Regions from separate parts of the Labrenzia sp. C1B70 genome, predicted to be linked through region 1. Evidence: predicted binding sites of a transcription regulator. Region 1 holds the regulator's gene; the other holds the start of a gene.
What was found. The regulator HrcA, encoded in region 1, represses chaperone genes, less so after heat shock. The targets are predictions, from matches to a motif close to GTTAGCACTCNCNNNNNGNGAGTGCTAAC.
Positions count from the first base shown of each region.

Region 1 (4,419 bases):
TATGGAAGGGCGTGCCTTCCTCGATCGTGAGCTGGTAGAGCGACAGGTGATCGGCGGCGAGCGCGATGGCCTCGTTCAGTTCCTGTTCCCAACCGGCCAGTGTCTGACCCGGCCGGGCATAGATAAGGTCGAACGACAGGCGCGGGAAGGTTGCCCGCGCGGTTTCGATAGCGGTGCGGGCCGTGCGCGCATCATGCAGGCGGCCAAGCAGTCTCAGATCCGTATCGATGAGTGACTGCACGCCCAGCGAGACCCGGTTGACACCTGCTGCCCGGTAACCGCGAAAGCGCTCGGCCTCGACCGACGAAGGATTGGCCTCCAGCGAAATCTCAACATTTTCGTCCATCGACCAGCGATCGGAAACCGCCTTCAGGATACGGTCCACCGTCGCCGGTTCCATGAGCGAAGGCGTGCCGCCACCCAGGAACACGGACTGAACCGTCCTACCCTTCGTCAAATCGGCAAAATGAGAGAGTTCGCGTTCGAAAGCGGCCGCGAAACGGGCCTGGTCGACCGGCTGGTGACGGACATGGGAGTTGAAGTCGCAATAAGGGCATTTGGCTGCGCAGAACGGCCAATGAATATAAATGCCGAAGCCTCCTTCGGCTGCCCCCACACCTGTCACGTCTTTTTATCCTTCCAGGCAGCCGGCAGAAAAGAGCTGGAATGCCCGCGCCCTGTGTGAAAGGGCGGATCCGTCCTTCGACCAGCCGTGTTTTTCTTCCGAGGTCATTTCGCCGAAGGTCCGCTCATGGCCATCCGGCTGGAAAACCGGGTCGTAGCCGAAGCCCTGCGTACCGCGCGGCGGCCAGACGATCTGTCCCTCGACCTCGCCGCGGAAGAACTCTTCGCTGCCGTCCGGCCAGGCCAGGCACAACACGGCAACAAAAGATCCCCGGCGCTTGTCGTCCGTCGTTGCGCCCAGGGTCTGAAGCTTTTCCTCGATCGTGCGCATGGCCATCGCGAAGTCCTTGTCCGGACCTGCCCAGCGAGCGGAATAGATGCCCGGATCGCCGTTCAGTGCCGCAACGCAGAAGCCGCTGTCATCAGCCAGGGCCGGCAAGCGGGAAGCCTTGGCCGCCGCATGGGCCTTGATGGCTGCGTTTTCCTCGAACGTGACACCTGTCTCGTCCGGTTCCGGCAGGTCCAGCTCTCCGGCGGAGATCACTTCGAAACCATAAGGCTGAAGCAGTTCGTTGATCTCGCGGATCTTGCCCTTGTTGTGGCTTGCGACAACCAGTTTGCCCGGTTCCAGCTTGCGATGGCTCATGGTTTGCGCCCTTAGAGAATGGCCATTTTCTGAAGATCGACCAGCTTGCCGATGCCCAGCTTGGCCAGGCCCATGAGCTTGCCGAATTCTTCTTCGGAGAACGGTGCACCCTCGGCCGTTCCCTGGATTTCGACGATGCCGCCGGACCCGGTCAGAACGAAGTTGGCGTCGGTCTCGGCGGTGCTGTCCTCGGCGTAGTCGAGGTCGAGCACCGGGGCACCTTCGTAGATGCCGCAGGAAATGGCGGCAATGTGATCCTTCAGGACCTCGCCGGAGACCATGTCACGGGCCTTCATCCACTCGATGCAGTCGCGCAGGGCAACCCAGGCACCGGTGATGGACGCCGTGCGAGTGCCGCCATCGGCCTGGATGACGTCGCAGTCCACAGTGATCTGGTTTTCGCCGAGGGCTTCCAGATTGACGACGGCGCGCAGCGACCGGCCGATGAGACGCTGGATTTCCTGCGTCCGGCCGGATTGCTTGCCGGCACTGGCTTCGCGGCGCATGCGGTCTCCCGTGGCGCGCGGCAGCATGCCGTATTCAGCCGTCACCCAGCCGCGGTTCTGTCCGCGCAACCAGGGCGGAACCCGCTCTTCCAGGCTGGCGGTGCACAAAACGTGGGTGTCGCCGAACTTGACGAGGCAGGACCCCTCGGCATGTTTGGAGACCCCGCGCTCCAGTGTGACCGCACGGAGTTCATCGGCTGCGCGTTTGGACGGACGCATGCATATCCCTTTCGACTTTCGTTCCGGAAAAACCGCCGTTTCTCCAGTGTATTCGTTGGGGCCTTGTAGACCCCAACTTCCTTCGCCGTAAAGGCCTTGCGTTGTGATACTTCACGCAAGCCCCCTTTTGCGCCTATATCTTTTTGATGAAAGCCCGGTCGACCCCGGTGAGTGGTCACATTCGGAGAACAAGCCTTGAGCCTCAGCGACCTCGACAAGAGATCCCGTGAAATCTTCCGTTCGATCGTGGAAACCTATCTGGAGACCGGCGAACCCGTCGGGTCCCGGAACGTTTCGCGCAAGCTCGGCATTTCGCTGTCCCCTGCCTCGATCCGCAACGTGATGTCTGATCTGGAACATATGGGCCTGCTGCATTCGCCGCATACCAGCGCAGGCCGGCTGCCGACCGAAATCGGGCTTCGGTTCTTCGTCGATGCCCTTCTGGAAGTGGGCGACCTGACCCAGGACGAGCGCCGGGCGATCGATGCCCAGGTGCGGGCATCGCAAAAGGCGAATTCGGCGGAGCAGGTACTGACGGAAGCCAGTCAGATGCTGTCCGGCCTGTCCATGGGCGCCGGCGTTGTCTTGACTCACAAGTCGGACATGCGGTTGAAACACATCGAGTTCGTGCGCATCGAACCGCTAAAAGCCTTGGCGATCCTCGTCAGCGAAGACGGGTCCGTCGAGAACCGCGTTGTCGATCTGCCGGGTGACCTGCCGTCCTCAGCTCTGGTGGAGGCCAGCAACTACCTGAATGCCCAGATCAAGGGCCGGACCCTGTCGGAAATCCGCTCCGAACTGGAAAAGGTCCGCGATGCGGACCAGGCCGAACTGGATCTCTTGAGCCAGAAGGTCATTGATGCGGGTCTTGCGGTCTGGGGCGGCGAAAGCGCCACCGATCCGGGCACGCTGATCGTGCGGGGCCGGTCCAATCTCCTGACCGACCTGGACGCCGTTGAGGATCTGGAGCGCATTCGCCTGCTGTTCGACGATCTTGAAAGCAAGAAGGATCTTATCCAGTTGCTGGGTCTTGCCGAACAGGGCGACGGGGTGCGCATTTTCATCGGCTCGGAGAACAACCTGTTCTCGCTGTCCGGATCCTCCCTGGTGGTGTCGCCCTACAGGGACAGCAACCAGCGTATCGTCGGTGTTCTCGGCGTAATCGGACCAACCCGGCTGAATTATGCAAGGGTGATCCCGATGGTCGACTACACCGCCCGGCTGGTGAGCCGGATACTCGGATAAACCTGCCGGATACCGGATTTCCCGAGCGGGCACGGGCTTGACCTGCCGCCGCCACCACCCCCATGTGTACCCGAGATCAGCCAGACAGGACCTGACATGCTTTCGCCCGCCGAACTGGAACGCTACGCTCGCCATATCGTGCTGCAGGAGATCGGCGGCGCCGGCCAGCAGAAGCTGAAAAATGCACGTGTGCTGGTGATCGGTGCCGGCGGCCTCGGCGCGCCGGTGCTGCAGTATTTGGCAGCCGCCGGTGTCGGCACGCTGGGCGTTGCCGACGACGACACGGTGTCTCTTTCCAACCTGCAGCGGCAGGTGATCCACGATACCGACCAGCTGGGTGAGCCCAAGGTTGCCAGTGCGGCAGAAGCGATCGCGCGGCTGAACCCCAATGTGAAGGTCGAGCCGCACCCCACCCGCCTTGCCGGCCACAATGCCATGCAGCTCGTTTCCCGGTATGACCTCGTGGTGGACGGGTCGGACAATTTCGACACCCGCTACCTGGTGTCCGATGCCTGCTTCTTTGCGCAAAAACCGCTGGTAACGGCCGCCGTTGGCCAGTTCGACGGCTCGTTGACCACCTTGAAGCCCTATGAGACAGGCCCGGACGGCAGCGCCAACCCGACCTATCGGTGCCTCTTCCCGCAAAAGCCGCGCGACGGCCTGCTGCCGACCTGTGCCCAGGCCGGCATTCTGGGTGCGCTGACGGGCATCATCGGCGCTATGCAGGCCATGGAAGTGCTGAAGGAACTGACTGGAACGGGCGAGGGGTTGGTCGGCCGGATGATCCTCTTCGACGCCAGAACCGTGCGCATGGAAACCATTCGCTACAAGCGTTCCGCGAAGAACCCCCTCAACGGCGACACTCCAAAAACCTGGGCGGAGCTGCTGGAGGAGGCGTGATACGAGATCGCCCTCCCGCAGGGAGTGAGAAACCTGCTGTTGGCCGCTTCCCTCACGTCTGACCGGACAGTCTTTCGGGCAAACAAAAACCCGCCCCGGTTGCCCGGGACGGGTTCCGTGAAACTGTGGTCTGACCGACCTTAGTTCGGCTTCTGCTCAGTCGCCTGCTGGGCAGCGGCCTGCTGGGCCATGTTCTGGCGGTAGAGCTGAGCGAAATCGATCGGGTCGAGCATCAGCGGCGGGAAACCGCCGTTGCGGGTCGCTTCGGAAAGGATGTTG
Region 1 covers NZ_AXCE01000004.1:128,924-133,342, forward strand. The annotation lists gene hemW (radical SAM family heme chaperone HemW) at 1-616, opposite strand, end outside; gene rdgB (RdgB/HAM1 family non-canonical purine NTP pyrophosphatase) at 632-1,270, opposite strand; gene rph (ribonuclease PH) at 1,282-1,995, opposite strand; gene hrcA (heat-inducible transcriptional repressor HrcA) at 2,167-3,240, shown strand; gene Q666_RS38860 (molybdopterin-synthase adenylyltransferase MoeB) at 3,337-4,140, shown strand; gene secB (protein-export chaperone SecB) at 4,281-4,419, opposite strand, start outside.

Region 2 (4,419 bases), on a different contig from region 1:
TTCGTCACCTTGAACTGCGCGGCGATTCCGCGAGACCTCATTGAAAGCGAGATCTTCGGATATGTGCGCGGCGCCTTTACCGGAGCTGCAGACAACCGTGCGGGCGCGGCCGAACAGGCCGATGGCGGCACGCTGTTCCTGGACGAGATCGGCGAGATGGACCTTCTCCTGCAGAGCAAGCTGTTGCGCTTCCTGCAGACGGGGACGTTCCAGCGCCTCGGTGACACACATACCCGCAAGGTGGACGCGCGCATCATCTGCGCCACAAACCGGAACCCGGTTCAGGAAATATCCGCCGGCCGCTTCCGCGAAGACCTTTACTACCGGCTGCACGTGCTGCCGATCCACATGCCGCCTCTCAGAGAGCGCCGCGACGATATCCTGCCGCTCGCCGAAACCTTCCTTGAACGCTATTCCGCGGAAGAACGGCGCAGTTTCAGAGGATTTGATGCGGACGCGGAAGCGCGGATCATTTCCTATCCCTGGCCGGGCAACGTCCGCCAGCTTGAGAACACGATCCGGCAGATCGTTGTCATGAATGACGGTGCCGCTGTCACATACGACATGCTGCCGCTGATCATTCGTGACCAGAGCAGCCGGCCGGGCACCTTGATCGACCTGTCCCGCGAGCGATCGCGCGTGGCACCGCCAAGCCGACCGTTCGGAACCATCGAGCCGCTTTGGGCCCAGGAGCGGCGCATCATCGAAGACGCTCTTGATGCCTTTGACGGCAACATCGCCATGGCGGCAGCAGCCCTTGAGATCAGCCCTTCCACTATCTACCGAAAGCGCCAGTCCTGGACAGCCCGCAGCATGTAAATGCCCGGACCGGCGACACGTTAACCACAATCGGGTTTTCTACTTTCGCGGATAACGAGTAGAGTACAGCTAAATCCGGCGTTTACCGCGCCGCACACATTGCCTTGTTTAATCGGACAAGTCGGTTTATATCGGCAAAATCGCTGAAAACGACAAGATTTAAAGGCGTGCGGGGATATAGATGATGCTGGTGGGAAAATGTGCTTTTCGGCAGACGCTGTCTGCTGTTCTGATTGCAACCGGACTGTCTGCTGGACAGCTGTCCGCGCAGGCCCAATCCCCCGCCAGTCCTCCAGAAGCTTTCCAGAACGCACTTGCCGCCTATGATCAGGCATGGGCGGCTGCCGGTCTTTCGTTCACGGCCGCAACCTTCGCTTCCAGCCCGAGCACCGGATATGGCCAGTATACGCCGCGCGCTGATGCAACGTTTGCCGATGGTGAAGCGCTGTCTGTCTACGCGGAACCGGTCGGTTACGGCTTTCAGGAAACCGAAGGCGGTTATGCCTATGAGCTGACCGCGGACTACAGACTGCTGACCAAATCCGGCCAGGTTCTGGCCGAACAGGAGAACTTCGCGACCTTTTCCGGCAGCGGCCGGTCCAAGCAGCGTGAACTTTCCGCGGCCCTCACGTTTCAGTTCAGCGGCCTGCCGGCCGGCGACTACCAGCTGGAAACGAGCTTCACCGACGAAATCGGCGGCAAAACGAACGCCTTTACACTGCCTTTCAGCGTTTCCGGCGCGAATTGAGCCGGGCTCGCTGACGCAGCAGCAGCGGCGCCATAATTCCGCCTCCCCGGTCTGTTGACTACCCCATAGGCGCAACGCGACCGATTGCGATTAAATTCTCGTCACAAAGCATTGACAAGCTGAGCACAGCTACATAAATCCATGGCGCTGTTAGCACTCGCTGTTAAGGAGTGCTAATTGGTGACGGGAGGCAATTTCCTTCCGTGCAACGCAACCCAATGTTCATGTCTCGCGCGCTGCCTATTGCGTGGGGCGCGCTCATGAGAGGAAACAGTGTTATGGCATTTCGTCCACTGCACGACCGTGTCGTCGTTCGCCGCGTAGATTCTGAAGCAAAGACTGCTGGCGGCATCATCATTCCGGACACCGCTAAGGAAAAGCCGCAGGAAGGCGAAATCATCGCCATCGGCACCGGCGCCCGCAAGGACAACGGCGAGATCGTTCCGCTCGACGTCAAGGCTGGTGACCGCGTTCTGTTCGGCAAGTGGTCCGGCACCGAAGTCAAGATCGACGGTGAAGACCTCCTGATCATGAAGGAATCCGACATCATGGGCGTGATCGCGTAACCAGCCGCGAACCGCTTCTGATTTCAAACTGTTCCAAAAGAGTGAGACGATCACATGTCTGCTAAAGAAGTAAAATTCTCCTCCGACGCACGTGAGCGCATGCTGCGTGGTGTCGACACCCTCGCAAACGCCGTCAAGGTGACCCTCGGCCCGAAAGGCCGTAACGTCGTTCTCGACAAGGCTTTCGGCGCACCGCGCATCACCAAGGACGGTGTGTCTGTTGCCAAGGAAATCGAACTGGAAGACAAGTTCGAAAACATGGGCGCCCAGATGGTGCGCGAAGTGGCTTCCAAGACCAACGACATCGCTGGCGACGGCACCACCACCGCGACCGTTCTGGCTCAGGCCATCGTCAAGGAAGGTGCCAAGGCTGTTGCAGCCGGCATGAACCCGATGGACCTGAAGCGCGGCGTTGATCTTGCTGCTGCTGAAGCCGTCAAGGCTCTGACCGCTGCTTCCAAGACCATCACCACCTCTGGTGAAGTTGCACAGGTCGGCACGATCTCCGCTAACGGCGACGAGCAGGTCGGCAAGGACATTGCCGAAGCCATGCAGAAAGTCGGCAACGAAGGCGTGATCACCGTCGAGGAAGCAAAGTCCCTCGAAACCGAACTCGAAGTCGTTGAAGGCATGCAGTTCGACCGCGGCTACCTGTCTCCTTACTTCGTCACCAACGCTGACAAGATGATGGCTGACCTGGAAAAGCCGTACATCCTGCTGCACGAGAAGAAGCTTTCCAACCTGCAGGCCATGCTGCCGATCCTGGAAGCTGTTGTTCAGTCTTCCCGTCCGCTGCTGATCATTGCTGAAGACGTTGAAGGCGAAGCACTTGCCACCCTCGTCGTCAACAAGCTGCGTGGCGGCCTGAAGATTGCTGCTGTCAAGGCTCCGGGCTTCGGCGACCGCCGCAAGGCCATGCTGGAAGACATCGCGATCCTGACCGGCGGCACCGTGATCTCCGAAGATCTCGGCATCAAGCTGGAAAACGTGACCCTCGACATGCTCGGCACCGCCGAGAAGGTGTCCATCACCAAGGAAAACACCACCATCGTTGACGGTGCTGGCTCCAAGGACGACATCAACGGCCGCGTTTCCCAGATCAAGGCTCAGATCGAAGAAACCACTTCCGATTACGACCGTGAGAAGCTCCAGGAGCGTCTTGCAAAGCTCGCAGGCGGCGTTGCCGTTATCCGCGTTGGCGGTGCGACCGAAATCGAAGTGAAAGAGAAAAAAGACCGCGTCGACGACGCTCTGAACGCAACCCGCGCTGCCGTTGAAGAAGGCATCGTCCCGGGTGGCGGTACCGCTCTGCTGCGCGCCAAGAAGGCAGTCGAAGGCCTGGCCTCCGACAACGCCGACATCGCAGCTGGTATCAAGATCGTCCTGCGCGCTCTGGAAGCTCCGATCCGTCAGATCGCTGAAAACGCTGGTGTCGAAGGCTCCATCGTTGTTGGCAAGATCCAGGAAAACGACGATCCGTCCTTCGGCTTCAACGCTCAGACCGAACAGTTCGTCAACATGATCGAAGCTGGCATCATCGACCCGACCAAGGTTGTCCGTACTGCTCTGCAGGACGCAGCTTCCGTCGCGGGTCTGCTGATCACCACCGAAGCCATGGTTGCTGAACTGCCGAAGAAAGACGCTCCGGCAATGCCGGGCGGCGACATGGGCGGCATGGGCGGCATGGGCTTCTAAGAAGCCCAAAGCTCACAAGCTTTACAGAAAGGGCGGTCTTCGGACCGCCCTTTTTTCTTGGCCGCCCATCATCTCATGCTTGTGCCGCCTCGCGGCACGGGAGGCGGCATGGGCTTCCAAGAAGCCCAAAGCTCACAAGCTTTGCAGAAAGGGCGGTCTTCGGACCGCCCTTTTTCTTGGCCGCCCGTCATATCATGCTTGTACTGCAAGGCAGCCCAGGGCTGGCATGGGTTTCCAGAAAACTGAACAGCAACTCAACCAACGGAAGCACTTGCCTTTCTTGCTACCTCTGTGTTTTCATATCGGTCCAAGATAGCCCTGCTCTTCGCGCATCCTTCAAATGTCCAGCCCAGCCAATGTCTTTCGAGAACTGCACGAGACCGGGTGCTTTATTGTGCCCAACCCCTGGGATGTCGTATCCGCCAGGCTGTTGGTGCACTGCGGCTTCAAGGCACTGGCCACCACGTCGTCGGGATATGCCTTCACCACGGGCCGGCGCGATAGTTCCCGGCAAATTTCCAGGCAGGAAGCGATCGACCACGCATCGGCATTGTCCCGTACGACTGGCCTTCCCGTCACCCTGGACGGAGA
Region 2 covers NZ_AXCE01000062.1:212,305-216,723, reverse strand. The annotation lists gene Q666_RS61920 (sigma-54 dependent transcriptional regulator) at 1-819, shown strand, start outside; gene Q666_RS0134265 (hypothetical protein) at 1,001-1,567, shown strand; gene groES (co-chaperone GroES) at 1,846-2,133, shown strand; gene groL (chaperonin GroEL) at 2,188-3,828, shown strand; gene Q666_RS61905 (isocitrate lyase/phosphoenolpyruvate mutase family protein) at 4,169-4,419, shown strand, end outside.
Region 2: a site for HrcA is predicted at 1,717-1,745, ahead of groES (co-chaperone GroES). Genes of this name have one in related genera too.